Regions from separate parts of the Arthrobacter sp. PvP103 genome, predicted to be linked through region 3. Evidence: predicted binding sites of a transcription regulator. Region 3 holds the regulator's gene; each other region holds the start of a gene.
The links. The regulator HrcA, encoded in region 3, represses chaperone genes, less so after heat shock. The targets are predictions, from matches to a motif close to TTNGCACTCGNNNNNNNCGAGTGCNAA.
Positions count from the first base shown of each region.

Region 1: the regulator HrcA is predicted to act here: its motif matches at 1,813-1,839, upstream of groES (co-chaperone GroES).
Region 2: the regulator HrcA is predicted to act here: its motif matches at 2,146-2,172, upstream of JOE41_RS04345 (FmdB family zinc ribbon protein).

Region 1 is NZ_JAFIBQ010000001.1:978,718-983,468, forward strand. Features, by position in the region: gene groL (chaperonin GroEL) at 1-1,281, opposite strand, end outside; gene groES (co-chaperone GroES) at 1,361-1,654, opposite strand; gene JOE41_RS04455 (hypothetical protein) at 1,861-2,259, opposite strand; gene JOE41_RS04460 (class I SAM-dependent methyltransferase) at 2,315-3,559, shown strand; gene JOE41_RS04465 (shikimate 5-dehydrogenase) at 3,573-4,403, opposite strand; gene JOE41_RS04470 (glycoside hydrolase family 3 N-terminal domain-containing protein) at 4,462-4,751, opposite strand, start outside.
Region 2 is NZ_JAFIBQ010000001.1:947,411-952,161, forward strand. Features, by position in the region: gene JOE41_RS04330 (GNAT family N-acetyltransferase) at 1-501, opposite strand, end outside; gene galU (UTP--glucose-1-phosphate uridylyltransferase GalU) at 508-1,413, opposite strand; gene JOE41_RS04340 (5-formyltetrahydrofolate cyclo-ligase) at 1,524-2,120, shown strand; gene JOE41_RS04345 (FmdB family zinc ribbon protein) at 2,258-2,503, shown strand; gene JOE41_RS04350 (Flp pilus assembly protein CpaB) at 2,643-3,371, shown strand; gene JOE41_RS04355 (AAA family ATPase) at 3,425-4,751, opposite strand, start outside.
Region 3 is NZ_JAFIBQ010000001.1:228,783-233,533, reverse strand. Features, by position in the region: gene hemW (radical SAM family heme chaperone HemW) at 1-211, shown strand, start outside; gene JOE41_RS01085 (DUF4870 domain-containing protein) at 294-713, opposite strand; gene JOE41_RS01080 (DUF3097 domain-containing protein) at 881-1,732, opposite strand; gene hrcA (heat-inducible transcriptional repressor HrcA) at 1,977-2,990, shown strand; gene dnaJ (molecular chaperone DnaJ) at 3,085-4,212, shown strand; gene JOE41_RS01065 (16S rRNA (uracil(1498)-N(3))-methyltransferase) at 4,215-4,751, shown strand, end outside.

The DNA.
Region 1 (4,751 bases), 750 kb from region 3:
AGGGTCCTCGTCCAGCGCCTTCAGGGCGTGGATGAGGGCCGAACCGCCACCGGCAACGATGCCTTCTTCGAGGGCAGCGCGGGTGGAGGAGACTGCGTCCTCGATGCGGTGCTTCTTTTCCTTCAGCTCCACCTCGGTGGCTGCGCCAACCTTGATCACACCGATGCCGCCGGCCAGCTTGGCTAGGCGCTCCTGGAGCTTTTCCTTGTCCCAGTCGGAGTCGGTGCGGGTCAGCTCGGCGCGCAGCTGGGCAACGCGTGCCGCTACGTCCTCGGCCGTGCCGGCGCCGTCAACAATGGTGGTGTTGTCCTTGGTCACCGTGATGCGGCGGGCCGTGCCCAGCACCTCGAGGCCAACGGAATCAAGGCTGAGGCCCAGTTCCGGGGAGACAACCTGCGCACCGGTGAGGGTGGCGATGTCCTGCAGCATGGCCTTGCGGCGGTCACCGAAGCCCGGAGCCTTGACGGCAACGACGTTCAGGGTGCCGCGGATGCGGTTGACGATGAGCGTGGACAGGGCCTCGCCCTCGACGTCCTCGGCAATGATGAACAGCGGCTTGGAGCTCTGCAGCGCCTTCTCCAGGAGGGGCAGGAATTCCTGCACCGAGGAGATCTTGCCCTGGTTGATCAGGATAAGGGCGTCTTCGAGGACTGCCTCCTGGCGTTCCGCGTCGGTGACGAAGTACGGGGAAAGGTAGCCCTTGTCGAACTGCATGCCCTCGGTGAGGACGAGCTCGGTCTGCGTGGTGGAGGACTCCTCGATGGTGATCACACCATCCTTGCCGACCTTGCCGAAAGCCTCGGCCAGGAGCTCGCCGATCTCGTCGCTCTGGGCGGAGATGGCTGCAACGTTCGCAACCTGGGAGCCTTCGACCGGGCGGGCGTTCTCCAGCAGGCGTGCTGCGACGGCTTCGACGGAAACCTCGATGCCGCGCTTGATCTGGCCCGGGGCGGCGCCAGCCGCCACGTTGCGCAGGCCTTCCTTGACCAGTGCCTGTGCCAGCACGGTGGCGGTGGTGGTGCCGTCGCCGGCAACATCGTTGGTCTTGGTGGCGACTTCCTTGGCCAGCTGCGCGCCGAGGTTCTCGAACGGGTCATCCAGTTCGACTTCGCGGGCGATGGTCACGCCGTCGTTCGTAATGGTGGGAGCGCCCCACTTCTTGTCCAGCACGACGTTGCGGCCGCGCGGGCCAAGCGTCACCTTGACAGTGTTGGCGAGCTTATCGATGCCGGCTTCAAGCGACCGGCGGGCAGCGTCGTTAAACGCAAGCTGCTTTGCCATGGTTTTGTCCTTTCAAGACAGAAACCCCGCGCAGCAGATTCATCGCTAACGACGAAACGGCTGCGCGGGGGTCCAAGAGTTACTTTACGACGATCGCCAGAACGTCGCGGGCGGACAGCACGAGGTACTCGGTGCCGCCGGTCTTGACTTCGGTTCCGCCGTACTTGGAGTAGATAACGACGTCGCCAACGGCTACGTCGACCGGAACGCGGTTGCCATCTTCAAAGCGGCCGGGGCCGACTGCAACAACTTCACCTTCCTGCGGCTTCTCCTGCGCGGAGTCCGGGATAACCAGGCCGGAAGCCGTGGTCTGCTCTGCTTCGAGCGGGCGGACAACAATACGATCCTCAAGAGGCTTAATAGAGACCGACACTCGGACCTCTCCTTTACGTCAGCAAATTTATGGACTGGAAAACTGTTGCGCCTGAGCATACAAACCGTCGTCGCGGTGCCGGCAGCAGCGTGGCTGGCAGTTCTTCATGTGTTAGCACCCTCCTAGGGAGAGTGCTAATGATGACTCTATGTAAGTGGTTAGCACTCGGTCAAGGCGAGTGCCAGAATTTCGTCCCCGGTGAACGGCTAGCGCCCTGCCAGGTCCTCAAAATCGACGTCGTCACCGTCGTCCGTGTCGTCGTCGTTCGTAACGTTGCGGTTCCGGTAAAGCACGACGGCGGCGGCGAGCGCCGTAACCACAGAGGCAATGAGGAACACGAGGCCGCCCGTTCGGACTGCCGCATAGGACTCGCGGATTTCCCGAGCCTCGTCGGTGGCGTCCTGGATGTTCTTGCCGCCCACCGAGTACACCGTTGCGTTGAAGGAATCCAGGAAGAAGATGATGACCAGAAGTGCCAGGCAGACCACGGCGATGGCGGAACCGGCGATCAGCGCAGTCCGGGCATATTTGGCAAGTCCGGTGTGCTGCGGGCGGTCATTGCCCTGGTCATCGACGGGTGGCTGCTGCACTGCGCTGTCTTCCATGCCTTCAACCCTAGCCGCACCGCGGGTGCAGGGCTCCTCGATTAGGCTTGATGACATGGCTGACGCATTGCAGGACCTGATCGCCCCGCTCCTGACCAGCGAAGGCTGGGAGCTGCTGGCGTCGCTGGGGCCCTACCGGGAGGACCACGCGTTCCGGCTCAACGAGTCGCTCCGGAAGGCCGGCCACTCCCCCGCACTGGTGTCCGCCGTCCTCACCCAGTCCAGGCTGCGGACCAAGGCCGAGGCCAAATTCGGCGAATTCGCCCGGCAGATGATCTTCACGCCCGCCGGGCTGGAGCAGGCAACCCGCCTCAACGTCGCCGCCCGGCACGCAGAACGGTTCGCGTCCGCCGGGATCGAGCATGTGGCCGATCTCGGCTGCGGGCTGGGTGCCGATTCGATGGCCCTGGCCTCCATGGACATCAGGGTTACCGCCGTGGAAATGGATGAGACCACCGCTGCCTGCGCCACCATGAACCTGATTCCTTTCCCGCACGCCAGCGTGGTCCACTCCGATGCGACCTCCGTCCCGCTCGAGGGCGTGGGCGGCGTCTGGCTGGATCCGGCCCGCCGCACCACCTCGACGTCCGGCACGCGGCGGATCTGGGATCCGGAGGAATTCTCCCCGCCGCTGTCCTTCGTGGAGTCCCTCGCTGAGTCCGGGCGGGCCGTGGGCGTAAAGATGGGTCCCGGCATCCCGCATGATTCCGTCCCCGCCGGCTGCGAAGCGCAGTGGGTGTCCGTGGGCGGCGACGTCACCGAAGTGACGCTGTGGTTCAACGCGGTCAGCCGGCCCGGCATCCGGCGGGCGGCGCTGCTGCTGGGCCCGCAGGGCGCGGCGGAAATCACCAGCGCGGAAGAGTTCGACGGCGGCCCGGTGGCGCCCGTGGGTCCTGTGGAGGGATACCTGTACGAACCGGACGGAGCCGTCATCCGGGCCGGGCTCGTGGCGGATGTCGCTGCCCGGCTGGGCGGCCACCTCCTGGATGAGCACATTGCCTACATCTGTGCCCCCGAGCTCGTGGACACCCCGTTTGCCAGGGCCTATAAGGTCCTTGAGGTCATGCCGTTCAACGTCAAGGCCCTCAAGGCCTGGGTGAAGCAGAACAACATCGGCGTGCTGGACATCAAGAAGCGCGGCACGTCCGTCACCCCGGAAGAACTCCGCAAGCAGCTCTTTGCCGGAGGAAAAAACGGCGGCAAGGGTTCGAAGGGCAAAAAGACAGCCACCCTGGTCCTCACCAGGATCGGCGAGGACCGGGTGGCCATCTCGGTGGAGCCTGTGCAGCCCCGGGTCTAGCTGCGGCCCAAAGCTACTGGGCCCGCATGAACTCTTCCGCCGCCCGGACCTGCTCGTCCGTGGGCCGGACACCGGTGTACAGCACAAACTGCTCCAGGGCCTGGATGGTGGCCACTTCCGCTCCGGTGATCACGGTCTTGCCGGCGGCGCGGGCCGCCTTGATGAGCGGCGTCTCGGCGGGCAGAGCAACGACGTCGAACACCACCTTCGCGGCGTCCACGGCCTCCTGCGGGAAGGACAGCGAGTCAGCATCCGGCCCTCCCGCCATGCCGACGGGCGTGACGTTGATGATCATGTCCGCCGTGCCGCCGGCGTCCGCCGCCGGGAGCTCGGGCCTCCACTTGAATCCGTAGAGGTCCGCCAGCGGCTTACCGGATGCCTCGTTCCGGGCCACGATGGTGACGTCCGTGAAGCCTGCGTCACGGAGGGCGGCGGCGGTGGCTTTGGCCATGCCCCCGGAACCCTTGAGCAGCACTGAATAGTTGGTGGGGACGGCGTTACGCTGCAGCAGCTGCTCGATGGCCGTGTAGTCGGTGTTGTACGCCGTGAGCCGGCCTCCGTCATTCACGATCGTGTTGACGGAATCGATGGCCTTGGCGGAGGGGTCCATGACGTCGACCAGCGCGATGACGTCTTCCTTGTACGGCATGGACACAGCGCAGCCCCGGATGCCCAGGCCCCTGACGCCGGCGATGGCTTGGGCCAGGTCCGTTGGCGCGAAAGCCTTGTAGATCCAGTTCAGGCCCAGCTGCTCGTAAAGATGGTTGTGGAAGCGGGTCCCGTTGTTGCTCGGCCGGGCCGAGAGCGAGATGCACAGGGTCATGTCTTTATTCAGAATTGGCACTCGTCCATTAAACGCCCCCGGAGCCCGGGCAGCACTGTTACGCCACACGGCAGGGGCGTCAGCACCCGCTTCCGGGGGCGTGGGGGCCGACGGCGGCAGGCAGCTTTCCGGGTGCCGGCGCCTTGCCCGCCAGAACGGCAACCAGGGCGTTGAAGGCCTCCTGGCTCCGCCCGTAGAGGGCCACCTTGGCGGGTGCCGTCGAGCCGGCCAGCGGCCACGGCGCATCAAGGGCCACCACGACGTCGCCCGTGGCGGGCGGCCCTTCATAGCCGATCAGCGTCACGAGCGGCCCGGCGCCGAGGGTAATGCCGGCAGCCCTGGCAGCCCGGGCAAACCGGGCACGGTCCT
Region 2 (4,751 bases), 720 kb from region 3:
GTAGCCTTCGTCCCGGAATCCGAGTTTTTCCACCACCCGCAGGCTGGGCCCGTTTTCCGGCCTGATGTTGATCTCCATCCGGTGCAACCCGAGGGTGCCGAAGCAGTAATCAGTGGCCATGGCCACAGCCGTGGGTGCGATCCCCCTGCCGGCACAGGACTTGTCCACCCAGTATCCAAGCGTCGCCATCATCGCCGAGCCCCAGACGATGGATGACACTGTGAGCTGCCCAACGATGACGGGGTCGCGCCGTGCCGGCATGCGCTCCGTGATCACAAAGGGCAGTGCCGTGGCCTGAGCAGCCTGCGCGTTGAGGGACCTGACCATTTGCCGGTAGTCCGGCAGCGCCCCTCCCGGGGCCGGGTTCGAGGCCTCCCATGGTGCCAGCCATTCGGAATTGCGGGACCGGACGGCCATCCATTCCTTGCGGTCACGGTAACGGATGGGGCGCAGAACAATGTCGCCGCATTCCAGCGTCACCGGCCAGATGCTGCCCCGCATCGGACGTTACTTGGCCAGGGAGGAGGTGAATTCCGGCAGCCACTCCCGCAGCCCGGGGCCGAGGTCGTCGCTGTCGCAGGCCAGCTGGACGCAGGCCTTAAGGTAGCTGAGCTTGTCGCCGGTGTCGTAGCGGCGGCCGCGGAACACAACGCCGTAAACGCCATACCCTTCGCCCTCCCCTGCAGCAAGTTCCTGGAGGGCGTCCGTCAGCTGAATTTCCCCGCCCCTGCCCGGTTCGGTTCGTTCGAGGACATCGAAGACCGCGGGGTGGAGAACATAGCGGCCGATCACGGCCAGGTTGGACGGCGCCTCCGCGGCGTCCGGCTTTTCCACGAGCTTCCTGATCCGCACGAAGCCGTTCATGTCGGTCTCGTCGATGTCCGCGCAGCCATAGGCACTGATCTGGGAAGGCTCCACCTCGATGAGTGCCACCACGGAGCCACCGGTCTTGGCCTGCACTTCGATCATCTTGCTTAGCAGTTCGTCGCGCGCGTCGATGAGGTCATCGCCAAGCAGCACCGCAAAGGGCTCATGGCCGACGTGCTGCTTCGCGCGCAGCACGGCGTGGCCGAGGCCCATGGGGTCGCCCTGGCGAACGTAGTGGATGTCGCCGAGGTTGCTCGCGGCCTGGATCGCTTCGAGCTTGGCGGTGTCCCCCTTGGCTTCAAGGGTGGCCTCCAGCGAAGGGACCCGGTCGAAGTGGTCTTCGAGGGCGCGCTTGTTCCGGCCGGTGATCATCAGGATGTCGGTGAGGCCTACGTTAACGGCTTCTTCGACGACATACTGGATCGCGGGCTTGTCCACAACCGGCAGCATTTCCTTGGGCATGGCCTTGGTCGCCGGAAGGAACCGGGTGCCGAGGCCGGCAGCGGGAATGACAGCCTTGCGGACGGAGGTATTGGTGGTAGTCACTGGACTAATCTAACGTCAGGGACCAAACATTGGGTAATTGCCTGAACCGCCATGGCTGGCCCCGCACGGGGCCTCCGGTCACGGCCTCTTGACTTGGAAGGACGGCATCGATGCCATCGAAGGAAGAGATCCGCTCGGCCCACAGAAGCCAGCGTGCCACCTTCTCTCCCGCTGCCCTGGATGCTGCCGGCGCCGGCATCGCCCGGCACGGACTCCAGTGGGCCGCCATGGTTGCAGCCGGTGAGCGAAGTACCTTTGCGGTGTACTTGGGGGTGGGCTTCGAACCCCCGACCCTGCCCCTCATTACCGCGTTGCACGGCACCGGGCATCGCGTGCTGTTGCCGGTCTGCGGACCTGACCGGACCCTCTCCTGGGTCTACTGGACTCCGGCAACCGAATTCGTCCGCAGCAGTTATGCACCCATCGAGGAACCCGTGGGGGAACAGCACGGCAGTGAGGCGATGGACGGAGTTGCCGGGATCTTTGTCCCTGCCACGGCCGTCGACTTGTCGGGGAACAGGATCGGGCAGGGCGGGGGCTACTATGACAAGTTCCTCGCCGGACTGGAGGCTGCGGGCCGGCCCGTCCCTGCCGCCGCGGTGGTCTTCGACGGCGAAATCCTGACCGCCGGCACCATCCCAGCAGAGTCCTTTGACCGTAAGGTCCCGGTTGCAGTCACCCCGTCACGCCTCATGCAGCTAATGTGAAGCCCGCCCGTTGCGGATGATAGAATTAGCACTCAGGCCCTGCGACTGCTAAAGGACGAAACCTGCCGAGACACCTCGGCGGTGATTTCCCCCAGGCAGCACGGGACCTGCTCGTTTGTCCCAGAGGAGGATTTCCAGTGCCCACGTATGCATATGCCTGCAAGGACTGCAGCCACGCCTTCGAGATCGTGCAGTCGTTCACCGACAGCTCCCTCACTTCCTGCCCTGAGTGCGAGGGGACCTTGCGCAAGAAGTTCAACAGCGTAGGCGTCGTCTTCAAGGGTTCGGGCTTCTACCGGACGGACTCCCGCGATGCCAAGGGCAGCAGTGTTTCACCTGCCCCGGCAGCCGCCCCGGCGCCTGCCACTGCCGCCGCCAACTGAAATAACGCCGGCGTTTCCGGTTCCAGTCAGGTTCCTCCAGCGAAGTAGCGGTAACAGGGCTGTGCCCTGCCATGGCCGGTTTTCCACATAGGACCTGGCTGTGCTTTCCCGCCATGCGGGGCCTCCGTAGCCTGTCGGTATGCCCTCCATCCTTCGCGCCAACGCACCTTCCTCGCCCCGGCAGAGCTTTGGGACCGGACGCCCGGTCCGCCCGGGGCCATCCGGCGTGCGGCGCTTTTCATCGTGGCTTAACCGCAACCGGAGGCTCGTCGTCGCGCTGTTGCTGTGTGCTGCCGCGGGCATCGCCGTGCAGCAACTGACACCGGCGCCGGCCCACACCGTCACTGCCCTGGCCACTGCCCGAGACCTTGCCGCCGGAACTGCGCTGTCGGGCAATGAGGTGGTACAGGTGAAGGTGCCGCCGGGAATGGTGCCCTCCGGAGCCGTCGCGGACGTCTCCTCCATCCAGGGCAAACAGCTGGCAGCCCCGCTGCGCAAGGGCCAGTTGATCTCCGACACGCAGCTACTCGGACCGGGGCTGCTCGCAGGCACGAAACCCGGGTCTGCAGCGGTGCCCCTGAGGATGGCGGATCCGTCGTCCATCCAGCTCGTGGCGCCGGGCCAGCTGGTCAACATCGTGATGACCAACGGAACCGGCTTTGGCAAGACTGCGGAATCGCAAGTACTCGCAGCTGCCGTGCCGGTCCTCTGGACCTCGGGTCAGGGCGGCCAAACCGGACAATGGCTGGGAACCGGAGAAACCGAGGGGCTCATAGTGGTCGCAGCGGATCCGGACCAGGCGCGCCGCCTCGCCGGCTCCTCAACCCAGGGAAAGCTCTTTTTTGTGCTGGTGGGGTCACCGGGCTAGGGGCACCTGGCTTGATTGCCCGGCCGCCCCGTCGCCATCCCGCTGCGGGCTGCTCAGCCCCAGTGCGGCGGCTTCTGCTCCTGAAGCCAGGCGTCGTGGTCGTAGTCAGAAGCGTGATCGCCCCAGCGCTTCGGGTCATCCTCGGCGGCCTTGTTCGGCAGCACTCCTGATGGAGCGCCGACACTGGCCGGCTGACGGGACCTGTCCGCGGCTGAATCGTCAGCCCCGCTGTGGGGGGCCTCCTGCCGGTCCGCTGCACTGCTGTTTGTATCCATGACGTTTTCGTTGATGCCTTCCGATGCTTCAGTGCCGCCGCCGCGGGGCTTATCCGGCGATGCGTCGCGCTGCTCCAAGGATACCGAGTGCGTGTCCCCGTCAGCCACACTGCCGGAGTCGCCACTTTCGGATTCGGCTCCTCCGATTGACCCGTTGTTGCCACGGTCGGCGCTGTTCAGCGTCAGGTTGTCGACGTCGTCCTCGAAGAACGCCTGTGAGGTGGACGAGTAGCCGGTGACAACCGGCTTCTCCAGCCCGAGGTATCCGCCGATGCGGTCGGCGCAGGCGGACGGGTCGGTGAAGACCTCGATCGTCCACAGCGGCATGTAGCGCCAGCCAAGCCGTTCCAGCAGTTGTGGCCGGAGCCTGCTCCGTTCCCGGACGCTCATGCGCCGGTACTGCTCAGTTCCGTCGGACTCGATTGCCACGGGCCGGGGGATTTCGGCGTCATCATGGCCAATTGAATTCACCGGATCGGCGGCAGCGGCAACGTCAAGCACGCCGTCATACTGATGCCAGACCCGGGCTCCGCGGGCACGCAGCCTGTCAGCCAGGTCTGCCACGAGGGGGTCGGCCCCAAGCGCCTGCTCGCTCGCCGCGGCGCGGGACGCGGGCGTGCCCAGGTCGGTGTTGCCGGCAATCTCGCGGTCGAGCAGTTCATAGAAGTCGAGGGCGCCCTGGCTGAGGCGGCTGACGTCCAGGTCTTCGGGTTTAAAGCAGCTGAGCACATGCAGCGAACGCCGGGCACGGGTCATGGCCAGCGCAAACTTCGCCCGGCCGCCTTCGGCGGACAGCGGCCCGAAGTTGTGTAGCGCGCGGCCGTGCGGCGTGCGGCCGTAACCCGGGGAGAAGATCACATGGTCGCGGACCAGGCCCTGGGCCCGTTCCAGGTCAACCACCCGGAAGGATTCGGGGCCGGCTGTGAAGAAACTTGCCAGCAGCGGGTAGTTAGGCAGCTGCAACCGAATGGCCTCGCCGATGCGTGCGGCGTGGCGGAGGCTGGCCGTGACCACGGCGAGGGAGGTTCTTGGCCGCAGACGGGCATGCTCGAACACGAGCTCAACCACCCGGTTGACCTCGGCCACGGCGGACTCCACGCCTTCC
Region 3 (4,751 bases):
AACCCGGAATGTTGAGCGGGTCATGCTTGAGGCCAGGTTGAGCACGGGCCTCGAATTGTCCGGGCTGGGTGCGTCCGGGCGGCACGCCGTCGCAGGCCTGATCGCCGACGGCCTGGTGGATCCCGCTGCGGCATTCCAGAGCAGGCTCGTCCTCACCCTGAAAGGCAGGCTGCTCGCCGACGCCGTAGTCAGAAGGATCCTGCCCGACTAATTGGCAGAACCGGCGGTCACTTCGCCTCCGGTTAGCTTGCCGGGCCGGTTACCTTGGCCGGCCGGTTGGTCGGCCCTATGGCTTACTTGATCCAGCGCAGGTTGAAGTCGTAGCGGTGGGGCTGGCCACGGTTGACGTGGATACCGGCCGCCACGGAGAAGCAGGTTACAGCGATCCAGATCAGCGTGGCCAGCACTGCGAAGATGTTACCCACCACCGGCAGCATCACCAGGATGTTGCAGATGACGGCGGCGATTGTGGGAGGCAGGGTGAAGTTCAGCGCTTCCTTGGACTCCTGTGCCGTGAACGGGCCGCGGTCCTTGAAAATCAGGTAGATCAACAGCGACGGGACGCACCCGAGGATGCCGCCGAAGTGTGCGAGGGTTGCCCACTGCCGGTCTTCGTTGGCCGTCAGCGGCAGGGCATTGGCGGGGACACCATGATACTGGGGCTGGCCATGGCCGGCCTGGTTGTCCCGTTGTTCACGTGCGTCTTCTGCCACGGTGTCGTCCTTCGGATTGCAGTGGTGCGGTGGTTCCCGGAAAAGCGGGCGCTGCCTCAACAGCAACAACCGCCGTATCAAGAATACTGGGTCAGGGGTGCATTCGAAGAGTTCAACAGGCGCCCTCGGCACTGCGTACTTCCGTCAACAGGCTTGTGCTCTTCCACCTAGGGCACTGTGAGGAAGTCGATGACCTCTTCCACCCGGCCCAGCAGGGACGGTTCCAGGTCCGCGTAGCTGCGGACTGCCCCGAGCAGTTTCTGCCAGCCCAGGCCGATGTCCTCCTTGGTCTCGTGGGGCCAGCCGAAGGCCGTCAGGATGCCGGTTTTCCAGTCCATGCCCCGGGGGATGGCCGGCCATGCGTCAATGCCCAGGACGGCGGGCCGGATGGCCTGCCACACGTCCACGTAGGGGTGGCCCACAATCAGCACGTTTCCGGCGGCGCCGGGGGACGCCATCACGGCATCGGCAATCCGTGATTCCTTTGAGTCGGCAACCAGGTGGTCCACCAGCACCCCCAGCCGGCGGCCCGGGCCGGGCCGGAACGCGGCAACCGCCGCTGTGAGGTCGTCAATGCCGTGCAAAGGTTCGACGACGATGCCCTCCACCCGGAGATCGTCACCCCAGACTTTTTCCACGAGTTCGGCGTCGTGCTTGCCTTCCACCCAGATGCGGCTGGCCTTGGCCACCTGGGCGCGCTGGCCTTCCACCCGCACGGAACCGGAGGCCGTCCTGCCGGATCCGGCAGGGGCTGCCTGCGGCCGGGGCGCCGGCGGCATCAGCCGGATCGGCAGGCCCTCCAGGAGGAACCCGTAGCCGAGCCGGAACGTGCGTGATTTGCCCCGCCGGTCCTCCAAGGCAACAACATGCATTCCGCCGGACTTCTCCACCCTGGTAACGGCCCCCACCCAGCCGGACTGCACGTCTTCGAGCACCATGCCGCGTTCGACCGGCACTTCGGGCAGCTCGGATTTCCGGGGAGCAGTGATGTCCTGCGGGCCCCAGTTCTGGTACGACATCGGATAGACACAGCCTTGCGCTAGAAAAAATAAACAGGAGAAGTGAACAGGGCGTCTGTAGGTTCACGGCAGTGCACGTCCAGTCCCGCTCCCGGGTTTCGCCAGGAGCGGTACCAATGCTAACAACGCGGCGACTCATATTAGACTGGTTAGCACTTAGACATGTCGAGTGCTAACGGATAACGGGACATGCGCCCGGCGCAGCGCCGGGCCGCGCACCGGGAAAGCCGATCGGAGGTGGAGAATGAGCGAGCCACGCAAGCTTGAAGTATTGCGGGCCATCGTGGAGGACTACGTCCATTCCCGCGAACCTGTGGGCTCCAAGGCACTGGTTGAGCGGCACCACCTGGGAGTCTCCAGTGCCACCATCCGCAACGACATGGCGGCGTTGGAAGACGAAGGCCTCATCACGGCGCCGCACACCAGTGCCGGCCGGATCCCCACGGACAAGGGCTATCGGCTTTTCGTCGACCAGATATCAGCCGTCAAGCCGCTGTCGCAGGCCGAACGCCGTGCTATCCAGACGCTCCTGGAAGGGTCGGAGGACCTGGACGACGTCCTGGAGCGCACCGTGCGGCTGCTATCCCAGCTGACCAACCAGGTGGCCGTAGTGCAGTATCCGCACCTCAGCCGCGCCATGGTGCGGCATATCGAGTTTGTGCTGCTCGCGCCGCGGCAGGTGTTGATCGTGCTGATCGCGGACACCGGCAAGGTCGAGCAGCGGGTTATCGACGTCGGCCAGGAACTCGGCGATGATGCCCTCGCCGGCCTCCGCGCGCGGTTCCTGAAAAGCCTGGCGGGGACACCCCTGAGCCTGCTCCCGCAGGCGCTGCCCGCCGTCGTCGCCGGTTGTGAACCGTCACGCCGGCATGCCGCCCAGGCGCTGGCCCGTGGCCTGGATGCCCTGGCCAGCAGCAGCCGCGAGGAGCGGATGGTCATGGCCGGCACGGCGAACCTCGCGCGGTCCAACGTTGACTTCCCGCTGAGTATCGGCCCGGTCCTCGAAGCACTCGAGGAGCAGGTGGTCATGCTCCGCCTGCTCAGCGAAATGGCCCAGGACCCCCGCGGTGTCACTGTCAGCATCGGCAGGGAGAACCCTTACGACGGACTCGCGGAAGCCTCGGTGGTAGCCACAGGCTACGGCCCCGGCTCCAGCGCCAAGGTGGGCGTACTGGGCCCGACCCGGATGGACTATCCCACAACCATGGCCGCGGTCCGTGCCGTGGCCCGCTACCTTTCCAGGATCCTTGGGCCGTGACCGGTCCTACATCAGCCAACCAGGCCTCCGTGTCCCGGCTTCCGGGGCGCAGCAGCAGCACCACAGGCAGTACAACCAGGAAGAGATACGAACTTTGAGCAGCCACTACGACGTTCTTGGAGTCTCACCCGAAGCGACGGGCGAAGAGATCAAGAAGGCCTACCGAAAGCTTGCGCGCACCCTGCACCCGGATGTGAACCCCGGTGAGGATGCCTCGGACCGCTTCAAGGCTGTCACCCACGCCTACGAAGTCCTTTCCGACCCGCAAAAGCGCCGGGTCTACGACACCACCGGCAACGAGAACGGCACCGATAACGGCTTCGGCGGCGCCGGCTACTCGGGACAGGGCTTTGCCTTCCAGGACATCTTCGACACCTTCTTCGGCGCCGGCGGTTCGTCCGGTCCGGCCTCGCGGGTCCGCCGCGGGCAGGACGCCCTCATCAGCGTCCGCATCGACCTTCGCGATGCCGTCTTCGGCGTGAACAAGAAGCTTGAGGTGGACACGGCCGTTACATGCCCCACCTGCGAGGGATCCTGCTGCCAGCCCGGGGCCCACCCGGTGCGCTGCGACATCTGCGGCGGAAGCGGCCAGGTTCAGCGGGCCGTTCGTTCCATCCTGGGCCAGGTCATGACGGCTGCCCCCTGCGGTTCCTGCGAAGGCTTCGGAACCGTCATCAAGGATCCCTGCAACGAGTGCAACGGCCAGGGCCGCATCCGCAGCCGCCGTTCGCTGACGGTCAAGGTCCCCGCCGGCGTCGCCACCGGAACCCGCATCCAGCTCGGCGGGCAGGGCGAAGCCGGCCCGGCCGGCGGCCCCTCAGGCGACCTGTACGTGGAGATCCGCGTGAATAACGACGCCACGTACGTGCGTGACGGCGACGACCTTCACGCCACCCTGCACATTCCCATGACCGCCGCCGCCCTTGGCACCGAGCTCAGCCTGGACACCTTCGACGGCCAGCAGGAAATCGACGTCAAGGCGGGCACCCAGTCCGGCGAGGTCATCACCCTGCGCGGGCTCGGCGTTACCCATCTCCGGGGCTACGGCCGCGGCGACCTGAAGGTCCACCTGCAGGTCGAAACCCCGACGAAGCTGGATGCCGCCCAGGAAGACCTGCTCCGGCAGCTCGCCAAACTCCGGGGCGAGCAGTACACCGAGGGAAAACTCACCGCCAGCGGGGGAGTTTTTGCCAAGCTGCGGGACCGGTTCGGTAACCTGTAGCGGTGAGCAACCCGGTCTTTTTCGCAACCCCGGGAACCCTGGACGAACAGGTTCCCGGTTCGCACTTTGTCCTCCAGGGTGCTGAGGCCCGGCACGCGATCACCGTCAAGCGGATCGCTGTGGGGGAGTCGGTTGACATCGCCGACGGCGCGGGCAAGAGGCTCACCGGCACCGTTGCGGCCGTCGACCAGGGCGAACTGACGGTGGAGTGTTCGGTCCTTGAAACTGAGGAGCGTCCGGACCTCCGCCTCGTCCTGGTGCAGGCGCTGGCCAAAGGCGACCGCGACGAACTGGCAGCGGAAACAGCTACTGAACTGGGGATCGATGCCGTCATCCCGTGGCAGTCGGAGCGCTCCATAGTCCGTTGGAAAGGCGAGCGTGCCGCCAAGGCCCACGCCAAGTGGCAGTCTGTGGTGACCGCGGCGGCCAAGCAGGCGCGGCGGGCCTGGATTCCCGAGGTCCGTTCCGCCGTCGACGGCGCGGGTTTGCAGTCCGCTGTCGCCGCGGCGGACCTGGCGATCATCCTCCACGAGGATGCC